DNA from 3 places in the Shewanella sp. DC2-4 genome. Region 3 is predicted to be linked to each of the others. Evidence: predicted binding sites of a transcription regulator. Region 3 holds the regulator's gene; each other region holds the start of a gene.

Region 1 (6,476 bases), 3.5 Mb from region 3:
CCTTACTCGAACTATTACCCTTAACCCGCTGGCAGGAAGAAGACAAAGACGCCTATCTGCAGATTAATGCGGTTGCCTCTGAGCTTGCCTTCTATTTGCAACAACTTGCAGAATTTGTGGCGGGTAAAGCTCAACAATTGCCGACACTGCCAGAATGTTTAGATCAAGAATTACAACACAGACTCCAGCTTGCCTTAGTTGCAGCCACTCAAGCATCAACCGCTGATCCAGTGACAGCCGTAAACGACCAAGTGCCGCAGGGATTTGCGCTCACAGGTTATAGCTGGCTGATTTATCAGCTCGCGATTGCCGTCGAAGCACTTTATAAAGACATTGCCATTATCGACATTGCCTATCACAAGCGGCCAGCTTCTCAGATAACGCCCAACAAAACGGCTTAGTCGATTTTACCATTCCGCTTAGTGCTTAAATCCATGTCAGAAATGCCGGATAACCCTTAGCCGCCCTTGCGTTAACGGGGCGTTTAATGAAAAGATACCGTCCTAATAAAAATTCGATATATGGACTATTTTCATGCGCTTGTTTTCTTTCTCCGTTATCGCCATTGCCTGTCTCTCTACGGGCAATCTCTACCCTGGGAATGCTTTTGCCAATGATGCGAAAACCACAACCCAAACAACTCCGGCAGCCACTATGGCGCAAGCCTCTACCACAGAAACATTGGCAGTTGGCTCCCCAGTAATCACAACGGCACAGGATGCAAGTCCAGCAGCGAATAGCCAAGCGACTGAAACTGCGACTAATGTACTGTCCGATACCACAGTTGCAGCGCCAGAAGCACAACCAGCGCCCATTCCTGAACGAGCCAACACCTTTGTCAACGATGCGATTTTACCGCCCAGCATCACTTGGCATGGCGCCAGCGAATCGCTCATGTTAAGTGTTGATAGCGAGTGGGCGACTCCCTTTGAGCAAAGTGGCGGTATTGAAAGTCCAAGCTACGATGCCACTATCGCTTGGCTCGACAAACTCGCGGGCGAGACAGATAAATTACAAAAGGTTAGCTTAGGTAAGAGCCCACAAGGGCGCGATATTTGGATGTATATCGCCAGCAGTGAAGGCATTAATGAATCGGCACGCCTCAAACAAAACACTAAGCCGACAGTGCTAGTGCAGGCGGGGATTCATGCGGGAGAAATCGACGGTAAGGATGCCGGCATGATGCTGCTACGTGACATTATCCAAGGCGATAAAAGTGCCCTGCTCGATAAAGCCAACCTCTTGTTTGTGCCTATTTTTAGTGTTGATGCCCATGAGCGCAGCGGCGAATTTAATCGGGTGAATCAACGTGGCCCTGTGAATATGGGCTGGCGCACTACGGCTAATAATCTCAACCTTAACCGCGATTATGCTAAGGCCGACAGCTTAGAAATGCAGCATATGCTGCGCGCAATCAACGTATGGCAACCGGATCTGTATATCGACGTGCATGTTACTGACGGCATCGACTATCAATACGATGTTACCTTTGGTTATAACCTTGCCCAAGGCTTAAGCCCTGCGAGCTACCGCTGGCTCGAAAACAGCTACAGACCTGCGGTTGAAGCCGCATTAACGGAACAAGGCCATATTCCCGGCGCACTGATTTTTGCCGTGGATAACGCCGATATTAACAAAGGCATGTCGCTGTGGAATCCAAGCCCGCGCTTCTCTAACGGTTATGGCGATGCTCGCCATTTGCCCACCATTCTGGTTGAAAACCACAGCCTAAAGCCCTTTAAGCAAAGGGTGCTCGGCACTTATGTGATGTTAGCGCAAACCCTCAAAACCGTGGGTGAACAGGCGACAAAACTTAAGAGTGCGATTCAAGAAGATAAATACCGCGCCTCACCGCTAATCACCCTTACTTGGAAATTAGCACCATTAGAAAAAGGCTGGGATTTTAAAGGCATAGATTATCAACTTGAAAAGAGCCCCATCAGTGGCGCTGAAGTTGTGCGCTGGACAGGTGAACCAAAACTTTACCCTAACTTGCCGGTGATGGCTGAAACAGTGCCCGACATTAAGGTCACTCGTCCGAGTGCTTACTATATTCCCGCTCAATGGACTCAAGTGATTGATCGTCTTAACGTGCATGGCATTCGCATGACCACGCTCAAAAAGCCAACCGAGTTGAAATTGCAGCAATATACTCTCAGCAATCCCGTGTTTAACACTAAGGATTTTGAGGGCCGCCAAACGGTCAAAGCCGAGTCAGAGTTAACCAAAGTCAGCACTACTCTGCCCGCTGGCACCATTAAAATCAGTACGGATCAACCGCTAGGCGATCTGGCGATTTTACTGCTTGAGCCGCAATCACCAGATTCTTTACTGCAATGGGGTTTCTTCAACCCTATCTTCACTCGCACTGAATACATTGAAGATTATGCGGTAGAGCCACTGGCAGCCAAGATGCTAAAAGAAGATCCTAAGCTACAAGCGGAGTTCGACAAAGCACTGACCAATGCCGAGTTTGCCGCCGATCCTGAGGCACGCCTACGCTGGTTCTATGAACGCAGCCCTTACTACGATAACCAATACCTTAAGTATCCGGTTTACCGTAGTCGTTGATCATCGCGATTACAAAAGGCTGTGATTAAGCGGGTTTACGCGCGCTGATGCTATACAGCAAGGGCACCTTCTGCCCTTGGTGTGTTAACACATAACGACCATCGGCTTGCACTTCGAGCCCTTCAAAGCAGTTATAGGGGCTGAAATCAAACTCGTGGAAAAACTCCAACACTAAGCCCGCCTGCAATAACGCATTGATCACTTCAGATAAACTGTGCGACCAGCACATTAAGGTTTGCTGATCATCACCGGTATTTTCGGTATATGTGCCTTCCAGCTCTATGTCTGGCTCACCCCGATTAAAATAGCTATAACCATCGAACAACTGCTGCGCCGGATGAAACTCGGCCATATAAAACTGTCCGCCGGGTGTTAAACAGTCGGAAACCGTCTGCGCCCACAGGGTTAAATCCGGCAGCCACACAATGGCACCATAGGACGTAAACACAATATCGTGAGGCTCAACCTTGCTCGCCACACTGTAAACATCGCTACAGATAAACTCGGCGGACAACTGTGTCCGTTCTGCCAGTTTTTGCGCTTCAACAATCGCCACCTCTGACAAATCGACGCCTGTGACTCTGGATCCCATTCGCGCCCACGACAAGGTGTCTAAGCCGAAATGACATTGCAGATGCAGCAAACTTTTACCTGCAACCTCGAGTTCACCTAGCTCAATTTCCCGCAGCGAAGTCTTACCACTAAGAAAGCCCGCAACATCATAAAAATCAGAAGTTAAATGTACCCGAGTGCGCGCATCCCAAGCCGTTTTGTTTGTTGTTAAATAATCCATCAGCATCCCTTCTTATATTTTTTGTATTTTTGATTCCGCGTGACTTGCGAAGCTTAAACTAACTTAATAAATGAGTAATTTCACTAATCTATGAGTAAATCACCCATGTAGCGGACATGTCCGCACAGTGAACCTCGGACACTTTTCAGCTTAACTAATTGATTATAAATGAAACTTAAAATTGGCATGGGCTGTGCAATGTCTTATTCATCGCAAGACGACTCAGCACTCACCCAAAAAATCGAGTGCCAGATAAACAAGGAAGCTAACATGTCACTACGCCCATTTATATTCACCCTCGCTTTTATAGTGTTTTTTACTGCTGGGGTATCGCTCACTGGCTGCATTCTTAATGTGAACGCAGCAGGCATGCCAGACTTAGACCACCAACAACGCGAGCTCACCCTCAATAGCCAAGACTTACAAGGCCTGATTGCAGAAACTGGCGCAGGCAGCTTGGAAATTATCGGTGTCGAAGGCCTAACCCAAATTAAACTCGTCGCCGACATCTATAGCAATAAGGACGACAACGATGACAGCAAAGTCATTCTCACCCTTGAGAAAAAAGCCAATAAAGCCAAGCTCAAGGCCAGCTTTGAGCAAGCAGATTCTAATAATAACTCGCCCTATATAGACCTAAAACTGCAAGTCCCTGCGCACTTTACACTGGATATCGATGACAGCTCAGGGGCTATTTTGATCAGCAAGATGACGTCGGACATGAACATCAAAGACGGTTCGGGTGAACTCACTATCAACGGTGGTAACAATATCAACATAGAGGATGGCTCAGGTGATATTGAAATCAGCCAAATCAACGGCAGCCTAACCATTGAAGATGGCTCTGGTGCCATCAAGGTGACCGATATTCGCGGCAATATCGCAATTAATGACGGCTCGGGCAACATAGAGGTTGCCAATGTGCAAAGTGCTGTGACCATCACAGATGGCTCAGGCAACATTAATGTCTTTAACACTAAGGGATTAACGATTCTTGCGGCAGGTTCTGGCGATGTGACATTTAACAAAATCGACGGCCCAGTGAGCATGCAATAACGCGCCGCTTTACCCCTCTACTCCCAAAGGCTTTACCCACTTCCCGGCGTAGAGGCTGATGTTGCAACGGTTCCCAGCCAAGATGTCAGTCTTCTACCCACCCTTTTAAGCGTATGCCCGACTTATGCATTTATGCCACTAACCCCTTGTAGTGGCATTTTTTTATACCGAAATTAAGCTTGAGTTTGCAGAAATGACGTTGATTTTATTCAGACCGTTACGCTTTAACCTTGTGGATTTGCTAAGATTGTCGGCCTTCCCACTTCAATAGTCGAAAAGTCACACTGTATTGCCAGTAAGGTCGAGAATATGGATCAGTTTTCGGAATACCAAAAAGAAATTGAATCGCTTTCCCTATCGGATAACCCTAGGCAGATAATGGAAGGACTAGGGGATATTTGTTTTGATGGCGAATCTTTTTATCGCAACGGCAATAAAGCCCTAGCCAAACACATTTTCAAGCATATCTACGCCTTAGATGCGCACTCAGACTATTTCTCACACGCCAGAACTGTCGCAAAAGCCTTTCTTATATCCTTAGGAGAAATTCAACCTATCTCCCTAGAAGAGGTTATTTTACAGATAAAGCATGAGCATGCCTCATTAGCCGCACATCAATTAAATCTGCTGATTGCAAAGCGTCTTTTTAGGGAATTTAGTCACCATCAAGACGCTATCCACATCACTATGCAATATCTCACCAAAGCCGAGGCACTTACCCCTCTGAGCAAGAGTGACCTTCGCTTTAAAGCTTTAGTCAGCTCGAATAAGAGTGAGTAAAGAGATAGCGTGACAGAATAAATCATCAGAATTTAGAGCCGTTTCTCAAAAGAAATGCAAAAATATACCGGAAGAGATCAACGTTCTAAATTCAACAACCCAATTTTAATTAAGTGATAATATGGACATTTCATCTTTTAAGAAATATATAAAGTTAGCACCAGAAAATGTTTCAGAATGGCAGAGGTGGGAAAATTCATTACCTACCTTCGATTCTATATTGCCAATATTGGATTATGTATATAACACTGAATGGCAGCGAGATGATTGGAAAGCCATAATGGCATTCATTCGGAAAGGTTATATTGAGCAAAATGAATCATCTGAATTGGTTGATGGGATTAAGCATGTAAATATATTCAACTCCAAAGTTATTAATCTAAAAGTTGATGTCGCAATTTCATTAAACTGCTCCATTGTTCGTTCATTAGAGTCAATTAATTTATGCTCAGACTCAGTGGAATCATTAAGTGTGTCCCATGCAAGCAAACTCTCTGAAATTACCGGAAACACCCAGAATTTAAGCTACTTATCTTTAAATAAATGTCAAAAGTTAGATTTTGGTTCTATCATTTCAACGCTTGACAGCGTAAAAATGTTAGACCTCAGTGGAAACCCACAGTTGTCCAGTATTGACGAGTTGCGTGGAAATAAAAATATTTTTGCGTTATATCTTGTTGAAACAAATGTAATCAAGACTAAAGAGACAGTAGAAATCTTGGCTTCGATACCAAACTTGAAAAAACTTTGGATTAAAGCAAACAAAAAGGAGTTGGAACTTTTAAGAGAAGCCCTACCAGGGATTGTAAATTAAGCATAGAAAAAGGCCGGACATGTAGTTCGAGAGCGTGAAAAGATCTGTGTAAGTGGCATTCTTAACCTATTAAATGGAGTTCAGAATACCAATAGCAGACAAACTTATCGCTCAGCAGAAGAAAAATCGACTCACCCCAATAATAAATCCGGCAATAAACCGGCCAGTGGCATTTTTTAACTCTCAATTCTTACTTCTCTAACCCCAATGCAGACCAGTCTTTGGTGGCGAAAAAAGCTTAAACACTTGATTTATTATGGAAGTTAATCGTTAAGCTATTAAGCACTGCCATTCTAGTGACTCGCCGCCCTGTCGTTTAACAAGAAGTGTCCCTATAGGCTCAACGGCGTCATCTGCTGCATACGGAAGTGCAAATACCGCGATCACCTAGATGTGAAAGAGCGGCCATGCCGCCAACGGTTACTTCCATGAAGTGCTTAATTCCGCGAGCTAAATCGTATT
Region 2 (6,476 bases), 2.2 Mb from region 3:
ATGTCGTTATTCTAATTGTAACAAAACTTCACTTCCCCACTGTGGCTTGATGGCTATACTAAAACCAGTCATAAAATCTAACCAATCATAAAATCTCGGCAGATAAAAACGAAAGCGTTGAGTTGTCGATGATGTAGTCGTAAATCCATGCAGGCAAAGGAGTACTAAATGGTTCGATGGCGTTCAATGCTCCTTGTGTATTGTCTTTCCTTTATGGGATTGAGCGTAGCTAAAGCGGATACCTTAATGCTCACTTCTTTACTTTGGCCGCCTTATTCAGGAGAGCAATTAACGGAGCAGGGTGCCAGTATTGCCGTGGTACGGGCGGCGCTGAACGTTATGGGACACCAATTAGACGTGGATTTCTATCCGTGGAGCCGCGCTGTCAAACTTACGACAATGCCGAACTCTGACTACATAGGTTATTTTCCTGAATACTATGTAGAGACAGAAAAGTTTATCTTTTCAAAACCGATTGGCGAAAGTCCATTGGGGCTGGTGGAGCAAAAGTCCCATCCAGTAAGTTGGAATTATATTGAAGATCTTAATCGCTATACCTTAGGTGTGGTGAAAGATTATGTGAATACTCAGGCCTTAGATCGCATGATCGTTTCCGGTGTACAGCGGACTGAACCTGTGACTTCGGATGAGCATAATGTCAAAAAAGTTGCCGCAGGTCGGATTGATGCCGCGGTGATTGATGTCAACGTTCTGCACTATTTACTCAAGCAAAAGCCCTTACAGCCGCTGGCGACAAAGTTGCAAATCAATCGGCAAATTCTGGCGAATAAGCAGCTCTATATCGCGTTTCGTAATACAGAAGAGGGACGGCGTTGGCGAGATATTGTTGACCAAGGTTTAGCGCAGGTTGACGTAGAAACCATCATTGGAGAGCTACTTTATCGTGAAGACTAATGTAGGGTTTTAGGATAGTTTATTCTTTGTTTTACTCGCTATTTTTCCGCTTATTTCCCCGTAAAGTCACTTCTGATATGCAGTTTGTCATCATTTTGTCTTTGTTCACTATTAGTATCACTTTAACGGCATGAGTTGTTCTCTCATTTTATTGATTAAGGTGACATGAAGAAACTTCCTTTTGAGCTTCCATTTGAGTTAGATACGCTGCAGCAACTCATTGATACTCATCATCTTAAGTTAGATTATCAGATCCTTGCCGACATTCCATTCCGCCAAGAGCATTTCCCCCTTTACAGTGTTGAGTTAGGTGGTACAGATACGCCTTGTCCGACAGTGCTCTTTGTGGGTGGCGTGCATGGGGTTGAACGTATTGGATCTCAAGTTATTTTGGCATTGTTAAACAGTTTATTGCAGCGGCTTGTTTGGGATAAACACCTACAACAGATGCTAACGGGCCTGCGGTTAGCTTTTGTACCTGTAGTGAATCCTGTTGGGTTATTCATGGGAACGCGGGGCAATGGTAATCAAGTAGATTTGATGCGTAACGCTCCAATAGAATCCCGTGAAAAAGTGTCCTTTATGGTGGGAGGACAGCGTATATCGTCACGGCTGCCCTGGTATCGCGGTATTGGGGGAATGGAGCTGGAAACTGCGGGCTTAGTTGCCTATGTACAACAACTGTTGAGTCGCAGCACAAGTTTGATTTCGCTCGATGCCCACTCGGGATTTGGTTTGAGTGATCATATCTGGTTCCCCTACGCCCATACCCGTACCGCCTTCGAAAATGCCAATTATATTTTTCATCTAAAACAATTGTTTGAACAGAGTTATCCCCATCACGGCCATTATCGACTCGCGCCGCAGAGCCAGTTTTATCGCACTCATGGTGATATTTGGGATTATCTCTATCGCCAGCACCAAGTGGCTGATCCTTCTGCTCAGGTGCCATTTTTACCTTTGACATTAGAGATGGGATCTTGGGCATGGATAAAGAAGAATCCTAGACAAATATTTAATTTTGCTGGCTTTTTTAATCCACAAAAAACACATCGTCACCACAGGATTTTACGCAGGCATACAGTACTCATGCAATTTATGATGGAAGCGGCCTATGCCCAATCGTTAGAGCAGTTAACACCTGAACGTTTGACTGAGCTGACAGAGCGTGCGCGGCATTATTGGTATCGGGAGTCTCAGTCATGACCACTTGGGTGTTATTAAGGGGATTAATGCGTGATCAGCGCCATTGGAATGGTTTCGATCAGCGTCTGCGACAAAAGGGATTGCGAGTGCTGACACCGGATCTTCCGGGCAATGGGACGCTATCCCACGAATTAAGTCCGCTTAAGATTGCTGATTATGCCTATGCCGTGTGGCAGCAATTGGATGAGCAGGTACAGGAAGGGGAGACTATTTATCTCCTCGGCTTGTCTATGGGCGGTATGTTGGCGTTGGAAATGGCATGCCAGCGACCTTGGCAGATAAGACATGCCTTTGTATTAAACAGCAGTGCGGCGAATTTATCGTATTGGTATCAAAGATTTAATCCGCTGAATGCATTGAAGGCTTTTTTCATGCGGGCTCGGGGTAACGCTTTACATCCAATCGAGTCGACTATAGTGCGTTTAACCAGTTTTCGTCATCGGCGAGACCGAGATTTAATTGTCAAGTGGAGTGAGTTTCGCCGCGATACCACACCAAGTAGACGCAATGTAGGGCGACAACTTTGGGCGGCTTTTCAATACCAATGTCCATTGACAGTGGAAGTACCGATAACTGTGCTCTGCGGTGACCGTGATGCGCTGGTGAGTATGGCATCGAGTAAGGCGCTAGCACGGCATTTTTACACCGATTTGATTGTACTCGCGTATTGCGGTCACGATGCAGCTATAGATGCACCCGCAAAACTGGCGCATTATCTGTTGGACATTGTGGGGGCGACTAAGCCGCAAGTGCAGTTTTCTGTGGATAGTGAGCCTGCCAATACTCAATATGATTGCAACGATTTATTGGAGGAAGAAATAGCCTTAAACGAAGCGATATTTACTGTATGGGATGACAAAGCGCTATCCACTCTTGAAACCAAATAATCGAGAGTGAATAGCGCAGTTAACGCATTGTCTTATTAAGCTTTAGCCACTACGGTTTGGCCTATCGGTGTGAGGCTGAGTAAAGCCAACTTAAGATGCTGTATCCCAAAGGGAATACCGATAATCGTCACAAAACAAGCTAAGGCGTGGACCAAATGCCCTATGGCTAACCAGATCCCAAACAGTAAGAACCAAATGATATTTCCTACCATGCCTAATGCACCTGTGCCCAAGTCTTCACGTCCAGTTAAGTGGCGACGGTTCATTTGTTCTTGGCCGAAGGGCCAAAAGGTCATTTCGCCGATAACAAAACAGGCGCGGCCGAAGGGAATACCAATGATACTGATAAAACACAGGATACCTGCGAGCCACCAAGCGAGTCCCATCACAAATCCGCCGAGTACAAACCAAGCTATGTTGAATATTAAGCGTAATACAGCCATTGAAAGCTCCTTATGTTTACCCTGTTAGCCTTTATCGTTAGCTTCGATAAATTGAATATATGTCAATGTCTAAGCGATAACTATGCCAACTATTTAAATTGTTCATAATCAATTGGTTAATTATATGTATTCGAGATTCATGTGTCATTTTCACTAGTTTTTCGCCAAATTGATAATTTCTTAAGGGCGTAACAGGAAGGGCGGAGTTACACTAGCCTTCCCTTAACTGGTTTAAAAACCAGAGAATTTAATCGTTTGAGTAGCTTGATGTTTGCAAATTCCCCTGTCGATACATTTGCCTTTGCTGGCAGAGACATATTCCTAAAACGTGATGATTTACTGCATCCGGCGTTTAGTGGCAATAAAGCTCGCAAATTCGGCTATTTTTTAGATCATGAGTTTGCAGGCATCAGCAAGGTGATAGGTCACGGCTCGCCATTGGCTAACTCACTGTATTCATTGTCAACATTAGCGAAGATGAAAGGCTGGCAATGTGATTTTTATGTAGATCATATTGCCAGTCAAGTGGTTAAACATCCTACGGGCAATTACGCTGCCGCTTTAGCGAATGGCGCTAATATTATCGATTTAAGTGTGTTAATAGCACAAAAGCAGGCGTGCACTCAGTCGCAATCTGAACCTCACGTTTTATCAAATCTTAAGGCTAGTCCTGAGCCTACTGCGCAAGTGGGCGATGTGCGACTGAGTTGCCCTGATTATATAGAGGCTCAAGTACTCGTGAATGAGCCGACGGCGCTTTTTATTCCAGAGGGGGGGCGCTGTGCTTACGCCGAATACGGGATAAATAGATTGGCGCAAGAGATAGTACAGTTTGCGAAGGCGAATGGATTGGTTGATTTAACGGTATTTTTACCTTCGGGGACGGGAACGACAGCGTTATTTTTAAATCAGTATTTTATCCGTCAGCAAACGGCTATTCGCGTCGTGACTTGCGCCGTGGTGGGGGGCGATGATTATTTGCGCTTGCAATTTTCGTTGCTTAATACCAATACCAGTGAGCATCCACAGATTGTTAATGTCGGCAAGAAATATCATTTTGGTAAACTTTATCCGGAATTTTATGCCATGTGGCAGCGGGTCTGCGCCTCAGGCGTGCAGTTTGAAGTACTCTACGATCCCTTAGGTTTTATTGTGCTTGAAGATTATTTACAACGTAGTGAACCAGGTCATGTGATGTATTTGCATCAAGGCGGATTATTGGGGAACGAGACCATGTTGCCGCGTTATCAGCGTAAATTTGGCCAAAGTAGCTATGCCCACGGTGCCAGATATTTACTTAGTGACGCTAAGACATAATGTGTTTGAAGCTATGTAATGCTAAGTTAAGCTGATGATTTGGAACGATGGGAAATATCAATGACTGAAGCGGAATATCTCGCCAATTACAATCCTAAGGTTTTTAAGGCTCAGCTACTGACAGTGGATGCCGTATTGTTTACCTATCACGATCAGCAACTTAAAGTACTCTTAGTACAACGCTCAAATCATCCATTTTTAGGTTTATGGGGATTACCTGGAGGGTTTATCGATGAAAATTGCGATCAATCCCTTGAGCAAACTGTATTACGTAAACTGCATGAGAAAACCGCGGTAGTGCCACCTTATATTGAGCAGCTATGCACTGTGGGTAATCGTGGTCGCGATGTAAGAGGTTGGTCGGTGACTGTGTGTTATACCGCCTTGATGAGTTATCAAGCTTGCCAAATTCAGATTGATTCAGTGAGTGATGTTAAGTGGTGGCCATTAGCGGATGTGTTGCAGATGCCCTTGGCGTTTGATCATTTGCAGTTAATCGAGCAAGCGCGGGAACGCTTAACACAAAAAGCCTTATATTCTTTAGTGCCAGGATTTGCACTGTCTGAACCTTTTACCTTGCCAGAATTGCAGCATGTACATGAGGTTTTACTGGGCAAGCCTATCCAAGGTAAATCTTTTCGTCGGCGGGTTGAACAGGCTGATTTATTGATCGATACGGGATTAAAGCGCACCGAACGTGGTCGTCCTGCTAATTTATACCGCTTGAAACCCAATACCGCATCGTATCGCTTCTTAAGAAATTTAGAATGTTGATCACAGTGAATATGGATTTAAGCAAGAGATTCGCCTTGCTCAATATGAGTAACGGCGACTGCTTATGCCTTATTCATGGTGACTTTGAATCAGTAAAGGCTGTTTAATTACTGATTTTGCCTTAATGTCTCCGGTTCTTGTATTACTCGATACCCATATTGTAGCTTCTTAGTTGTCTTTCCCACATATAGTGTCTAAAAGACACTATATGTAATTTAAGCATAACATTTCAGGTTGCTCCGTTTGAAATAGTCTAAAAATCAACTTTACATAATAATGTCTTTAAGACACTATTTTTCATGTAGACAACAAGGGCGCCGTCAATTTCGGCAATCTTGCCACAGACAGGAGGTTACTATGTCTCAACGTATTCAAACGTCTCAAGATGCTTCTCACGCTCAATGTTCGCAAGCCGATTTTTATCGGCTACCCGCAGCTAGCAATGAGGCTCACTACCGTTTATTTCAATTTGGTGCGGGGGAAAATCATGTTCAACTACTGGTTCCTCCAACTAAACGAGTAACGATCTTTTTCAGTTATCGGGGCGATCATTCCATCATGCAGCTCTTGTTGTTAACTGATGCGTTGCGTCGTAGCGGTGCAGAGCAAATTGATCTGTTACTGCCTTATATGCCGGGTGCTCGCCAAGATAGGGTGTGTAATGCCGGTGAGGCCTTGTCGGTAAAAGTCTATGCTAGCCTGATTAATCAGCAGCAATATGCTTCGGTCACCGTTTTTGACCCGCACAGTGATGTCACTGCCGCATTGTTAGAACGGGTTCAGGTAATAGATAACCACAGTTTTGTCGCAGCGATCGCAGCCCAATTAACGGGGGAGCTAGTGTTAGTCTCGCCCGATGCGGGGGCGAATAAAAAAGTATTCGGCTTAGCTAAAGCGTTACAGGGAATGCCGGTGATCAGGGCCGATAAACATC
Region 3 (6,476 bases):
TGATCACAGGGCGTCAATCCAAAATCGTTGAAAACCGTATGACAGCCCTTGGTGTTACCCATATTTACCAAGGCGTAGACAATAAGTTCGAGCCCTATGAAGCATTGCTCGCACTTTATGGTGTCACCCCAGAAGAAGTGGCTTATATCGGTGATGATATTGTCGATCTCCCCGTGATGAATGTCGTCGGTTTAGCGGTCAGTGTTGCTGACGGCCACCCCTATGTACGCCAACACGCCCATTTTGTGACTACGCTCAATGGTGGCCACGGTGCACTGCGTGAACTCACAGATCTGTTACTCCTAAGTCAAAATAAATTCACTTCGGCCCATGGAATGAGTATATGAGTCGTGTGACACTCGCAATTATCGCTTTTTTTGGAACTGCACTAGCGCTTTACTGGCAGGTCCAGAACAAACACAGCGGTGATTCCGATAACAGAGTAAAAGATCAAAATACCCCAGATTTCATCGTTGAAGATCTGCGCAGTGTTGAGTTCAATGAGCAAGGACTAGTGAATAGCCGTGTGACGGCGAAACACATGGAACATTATGATTCAACGAATCAAACTTTCTTTACTCAACCTGTTTATCTTGTTTATCCAGACCAAGGTAAAGCACAATGGCAGCTCAGGGCAGATCAGGGCAAGCTAAACAAGGAAACTGGCAAGGTTGTATTAGAAAATAATGTTATTATCGATGCCATTAGCCCAGAAGAACCGATTCAGACCTTGTCCACCAGTTATCTGGAACTCGATCTCAACACTATGATAATGACCTCTGACCGTACCATTTACGTCACAGGGAAAGATTTTAATATTCAAGGCCAAGGCCTTTATGCCGACCTCAACGCGCAAGAAGTGCAATTGACCAGTCAGGTAGTAGGAACATATGAAGCAAAATAACGTATTACTTGCCAGCCTAATGCTAATTATGAGCATGAGTGCTTTCGCGAAAGTGGGCGACTTAAAGCAAGAAGTCAAAATTAAAGCTGTGAGCCAAACTGCGGATATCAAAAACAACCAGATTATCTTCTTTGGTCCGGTGGAAGTTACCCAAGGCTCAATAAAAATCCAAGCAAATGAACTGCGTGCATTTTCCGCTGAAGGTGAAAATAGCAAAACTTTAGTCGCCACAGGCAACCCTGCTACGTATAGCCAGATATTAGACGATGGCCGTCCTGCATCGGCTAGCGCGAAAGAAATTCGTTACGATATGGCAAGCCGCACCTTAACTCTGAAAGGTATGGCGTCATTAGATCAAGCAGGTAGCCAAGTTACAGGCAATTTAATCCGCTATAACATGATTCAACAGAAATTGATGGCCGAGAGTACTGGCAGTGGTGACGATCGCGTAATCACTATTATTCAGCCTGAAAACTATCAAGATGATGCTAAATCAGACGCTCCGGCGGATAAACCTGTAAAAAAGCAGGACTCTAAATGACCCAAATCACCTTAAGAGCACAAAATCTGGCGAAAAGTTACAAGAGTCGCCAAGTGGTTAAAGACGTCAGTCTGACGGTAAAAACCGGTCAAGTCGTTGGCCTACTCGGTCCAAACGGTGCAGGTAAAACCACGACCTTTTACATGGTTGTCGGGCTAGTGAAGAGCGATAAGGGACATATCTTTATCGACGATGATGATTTAACCGCAGATCCTATGCATCTGCGTGCCCGCAAAGGCATAGGTTACTTACCGCAAGAAGCCAGTATCTTTCGTAAGCTAACTGTTCATGACAACATCATGGCCGTACTGCAAACTCGTAAAGAACTTAAAAACGAAGAACGAGAAGAAGAACTAGAACATCTGCTCGAAGAGTTTCATATCACCCACATCCGTGACAGCCAAGGCATGTCATTGTCGGGTGGCGAACGTCGTCGCGTCGAAATTGCGCGGGCTTTAGCCGCTAATCCTAAGTTCATTTTGCTCGATGAACCGTTTGCCGGCGTCGATCCTATTTCGGTTATCGACATCAAGAAGATTATCGAACAACTCAAAAGTCGCGGCCTTGGCGTACTGATCACAGACCATAATGTCCGCGAGACATTAGATGTATGTGAACATGCTTATATTGTGAGTCACGGAAACCTGATTGCCGAAGGAACTCCAGCAGAGATCTTAGACAATCAGCAAGTTAGGGCTGTGTACTTAGGTGAACAATTCAGGCTATAGTTAATCGAGCGAAGCCAATGGAGGCAATTTATACCGCCATTGGGCTTCACTCAAGATAATAATAAGCGACCTCATCCAACAATAATAACGTAGGGATCAGCGGTAACATGAAAGCGTCACTCCAGCTCAAACTGGGTCAACAGTTAACCATGACGCCACAACTACAACAGGCTATACGTCTGTTGCAACTGTCGTCATTAGAACTGCAGCAAGAGATCCAGCAAGCATTAGATTCTAATCCCCTTCTCGAGCTGGAAGAGGATCAATTCGACGCCACTAAAACCCCTGTAAACCAAACGCTATCCGATACGGATTTCAGTGAATCTAGCACTCTGCCACCAGAAAAAGACAGCTCCACCATAGATACGGCAGAGTCGCTAACCAAAGAATCCATGCCCGATGAGCTCCCCATGGACACCACATGGGATGAAGTGTTTACCGCCTCCCCAAACTCAGGCCCCGGCGGCAGTCGTGAAGACGATATGCCCTTCCAAGGCGAGACCAGTGAAGGTTTGTACGAACACTTAGAATGGCAAAAAAACCTCACGCCGTTTTCTGAAACCGATTTAGCCATTGCCACCGCCATTATTGATGCCATCGACGATCAGGGCTATCTCACCCAAAGCACTGAAGAAATTCTCGAAGCCATGGGCAATCCTGAAGTTGAGCTTGACGAAGTCGAAGCCGTACTCAAGCGTATTCAGCATTTTGATCCCATAGGCGTTGCCGCCCGCGATTTAAGTGAATGCCTGCTGATCCAACTGTCGCATTTCGCCGCTGATACTCCCAACCTAGAAAACGCCCGTATGCTGATCAAAGATCATTTAGATCTGATCGCCGCCCGTGATTTTAGGTTATTGATGCGTAAGACTAAATTAAAAGAAGATGAATTAAGGGATGGTATAGCACTTATCCAAACCCTCAATCCTCGCCCAGGTTTGTTGATCACGCCCAATAATGACGAATACGTTATCCCAGATGTGTCTGTGTCGAAGAAAAATGGCCGCTGGGTCGTTGAGCTTAATCCTGACTGCATGCCAAAAATCAATGTAAATCAACATTATGCTTCTATGGCACGCAGTACCAAAAACCAAGCCGATAGCCAATTTATTCGCGGCCATCTGCAAGAGGCTAAATGGTTTATTAAGAGCTTAGAAAGCCGTAACGATACTTTGCTTAAAGTTGCTAATTGCATAGTGCAATATCAGCAAGGTTTCTTTGAGTATGGTGAAGAAGCCATGAAGCCTATGGTGCTTAACGATATTGCCGAAGCGGTAGAAATGCATGAGTCCACCATCTCACGGGTCACAACTCAAAAATACATGCATACCCCTAAGGGACTTTTTGAACTAAAATACTTCTTCTCTAGCCACGTCGGTACTGACGATGGTGGTGAGTGCTCATCCACAGCAATCAGAGCCTTTATAAAGAAACTGGTGGCAGCGGAAAACCAGAAAAAACCATTAAGCGATAGTAAGATGGCACAACTTCTGGCAGAACAAGGGATCAACGTAGCCCGCAGAACCATTGCGAAGTACCGAGAGGCTATGCTTATTCCACCTTCTAATCAGCGTAAAAGTTTATAACCTACAGTGGATATCGGAGGACGTTTCTATGCAAATAAACCTAAGTGGACACCATGTCGAAATTACCGAATCGTTACGTGCATATGTAGAAGAAAAGTTTTCAAAACTTGAACGCCATTTCGAACAGATCAATAATGTGCACGTTGTGCTCAATGTTGAGAAAATGCAACAGATTGCCGAAGCGAGAATAAACCTCATAGGTGGTGAAGTTTTTGCTACTTCAGAGCATGCTGACATGTATGCCGCTATAGACGCCCTGATTGACAAGCTTGACCGTCAGGTTATTAAACACAAAGAGAAGTTAACAAAACACTAATAATGGAACTTTGTACCATACTGCGGCCGGAGTGCACTACCTGCGCCACTCCGGGCAGCAAGAAAAAGGTACTGGAACTCATCAGCGACTTAGTCGCTGCCCAGTACCCGACCCTCTCATCTCAAGAGATATTCGAAAGCCTAGTGGCGCGCGAAAAGATGGGGAGCACAGGTATAGGTAACGGCATCGCCATTCCACATGGTCGACTAGCCGATATAGATCAGCCCATTGCCATACTAATTAAGTGTGAAGAGCCGATAGCATTTGATGCTATCGATAAGCAACCTGTTGATATTTTATTTGCACTACTGGTGCCTGCAGACCAATGTCAGCAGCACTTAAGTACCTTGTCTTGCATGGCCGAAAAGCTGAGCGACAAGCAAATATTAAAGCAATTACGCAAGACGCATGATGAAACGGAACTCTATCAGGTAATCACTGGATGAAACTGGTCATAGTGTCGGGCCGCTCAGGCTCAGGCAAATCTGTCGCCCTTAGGGTACTCGAAGATCTCGGCTATTATTGTGTCGATAACCTTCCCTTGCCATTGATTGGCAGTTTGCTTGAGCAACTCAAAGGCAGTAACGATCTCGTCGCCATCAGTGTCGACGTGCGTAACATGCCTGAGCAGGATAAGGTCTTAGTAAAACAACTCGCTAGCCTACCTCCAGATACTGAGTTAACGAGCTTCTTCCTTAACTCCAGCGATAAAATTCTGCTCAAGCGTTACAGCGAAACCCGCCGTTTGCATCCTTTGTCGAAGAGCCGAGTCTCTTTGCAAGAAGCGATAAAGCTGGAGGGGAAACTGCTCGAGCCTATGTCAAAACTGGTCGATCACTACATAGATACGTCGAATTTGAATATCTATGATTTAAGCGACCAAGTCAGACAAATTCTCCTTGGTAGTGTCGATAAAGAACTCGTGATCAACTTCGAGTCCTTTGGCTTTAAGCACGGAATGCCCACCGAAGCCGACTTTATGTTCGATGTGCGCTTCCTGCCCAATCCCCACTGGGAGTTGGCGCTGCGGCCATTGACTGGCTTAGATGAACCCGTAGCTGAGTTCTTAAATCGTCAACCACTGGTTAATAAGTTCATCTGGCAAATCGAAAACTTACTGGAGACTTGGCTGCCGCACCTCGAGCGTAACAATCGCAGTTATTTAACTGTGGCCATTGGCTGCACAGGTGGACAGCACAGATCCGTTTACGTCGCAGAGCAATTGGCCAAACGCTTTAGTAACGGTAAACATAAAGTTTATGCCCGTCATCGAGAGCTCAATAATGCCAAAGCTTGAACGTCAGATAACCATCTGTAATAAGCTCGGTTTACATGCCCGTGCCGCCACTAAGTTGGTGGTACTGGCTTCCGAGTTTGATGCGACCATCACCTTAATCCAAGGCGATAAACAAGCATCGGCCGCCAGTGTGCTTGGCTTGCTGATGCTTGAAACTGGCATGGGTAAAACCATCAAGCTTATCGCCGAAGGCCCAGATGCAGAGCCGGCTCTCGATGCCATTTGTGCCTTAATCGACGCTAAGTTTGACGAAGCCTGTTAGTTTCACTTCACACTAAGCACTTCATCGTTAGTTTCACTTCATGTCTAGTTTTAAAAACTTGCCATTCACACATGGCAAAACATTTGTCGCTCGACGATACAAGCCACAGGCGATTACACTAGCGGTCATTGCGCTGGCCTTAACCTTACCTTAGCCGTCTTAATCTATGTCATCGACTGACGCTTAGTCACCGCAAAATCCTAGCCCAACACTAAGATCTCAAACCAATTTGCCGCACAATGGAGGACAAATGCCCGTAGATAATGCAGAAAACGATCACACCGGACATAGTCTTGACCAGTTAAACCAAGCGCTTAGCAGCGGCATGTTCGTGCATGTGCGTAATATGCTGCAAAAAATGGCCGCCTCAGATATCGCGCTGATCTTAGAATCATCACCGCCAAGTGCCAGACAAGTATTGTGGCAGCTCATCGATCAGGAACAAATAGGCGACATACTCGATGAGTTGAGTGAAGAACTCAAAGACCCACTGATCCGCAGCATGAGCCCTGAGCGAGTCGCGAAAGCGACAGCAAGCATGGACACCGACGATCTCGCCTATATTCTGCGAAGTCTTCCCGACGCCGTTTACAAACAAGTGTTGCAGTCGATGACGGAGCAAAATCGCCTGAGGGTAGAACAAGCCCTATCTTATCCAGATGAGACCGCCGGCAGCTTGATGAATACAGATACAGTCACCTTAAGACCCGATGTGAATATCGATGTGGTGCTGCGCTATCTTCGGCAAAGGGGCAACCTACCCGACACCACAGATACCTTATATGTGGTCGACAAACAGGACAAAGTCCTTGGCGGTGTTAGGCTGGCAGATCTGCTGACTT

Evidence for each region. Region 3 encodes sigma-54, which starts transcription at its own class of promoters, with help from an activator protein. Its sites were predicted from a motif close to GTTGGCACGNNNNTNGNNT; they were not measured.
Region 1: HQQ92_RS01030 (DUF4097 family beta strand repeat-containing protein) is a predicted target of sigma-54. The motif match lies at 3,545-3,563, and genes of this name have one in related genera.
Region 2: HQQ92_RS07250 (YccF domain-containing protein) is a predicted target of sigma-54. The motif match lies at 3,523-3,541, and genes of this name have one in related genera.

What each region holds. Positions count from the first base shown of each region.
Region 1 covers NZ_JABRVR010000002.1:116,910-123,385, reverse strand. Annotated here, with positions in the region: gene HQQ92_RS01045 (FUSC family protein) at 1-401, shown strand, start outside; gene HQQ92_RS01040 (M14 family metallopeptidase) at 535-2,571, shown strand; gene HQQ92_RS01035 (bifunctional 2-polyprenyl-6-hydroxyphenol methylase/3-demethylubiquinol 3-O-methyltransferase UbiG) at 2,597-3,364, opposite strand; gene HQQ92_RS01030 (DUF4097 family beta strand repeat-containing protein) at 3,635-4,420, shown strand; gene HQQ92_RS01025 (hypothetical protein) at 4,730-5,200, shown strand; gene HQQ92_RS01020 (hypothetical protein) at 5,322-6,014, shown strand.
Region 2 covers NZ_JABRVR010000002.1:1,490,041-1,496,516, forward strand. Annotated here, with positions in the region: gene HQQ92_RS07235 (ABC transporter substrate-binding protein) at 169-915, shown strand; gene HQQ92_RS07240 (M14 family metallopeptidase) at 1,081-2,121, shown strand; gene HQQ92_RS07245 (alpha/beta fold hydrolase) at 2,118-3,008, shown strand; gene HQQ92_RS07250 (YccF domain-containing protein) at 3,044-3,451, opposite strand; gene HQQ92_RS07255 (pyridoxal-phosphate dependent enzyme) at 3,719-4,768, shown strand; gene HQQ92_RS07260 (NUDIX domain-containing protein) at 4,829-5,542, shown strand; gene prs (ribose-phosphate diphosphokinase) at 5,900-6,476, shown strand, end outside.
Region 3 covers NZ_JABRVR010000002.1:3,664,149-3,670,624, forward strand. Annotated here, with positions in the region: gene kdsC (3-deoxy-manno-octulosonate-8-phosphatase KdsC) at 1-347, shown strand, start outside; gene lptC (LPS export ABC transporter periplasmic protein LptC) at 344-904, shown strand; gene lptA (lipopolysaccharide transport periplasmic protein LptA) at 891-1,445, shown strand; gene lptB (LPS export ABC transporter ATP-binding protein) at 1,442-2,173, shown strand; gene HQQ92_RS16730 (RNA polymerase factor sigma-54) at 2,281-3,759, shown strand; gene hpf (ribosome hibernation promoting factor) at 3,788-4,075, shown strand; gene ptsN (PTS IIA-like nitrogen regulatory protein PtsN) at 4,078-4,521, shown strand; gene rapZ (RNase adapter RapZ) at 4,518-5,372, shown strand; gene HQQ92_RS16750 (HPr family phosphocarrier protein) at 5,359-5,634, shown strand; gene mgtE (magnesium transporter) at 5,885-6,476, shown strand, end outside.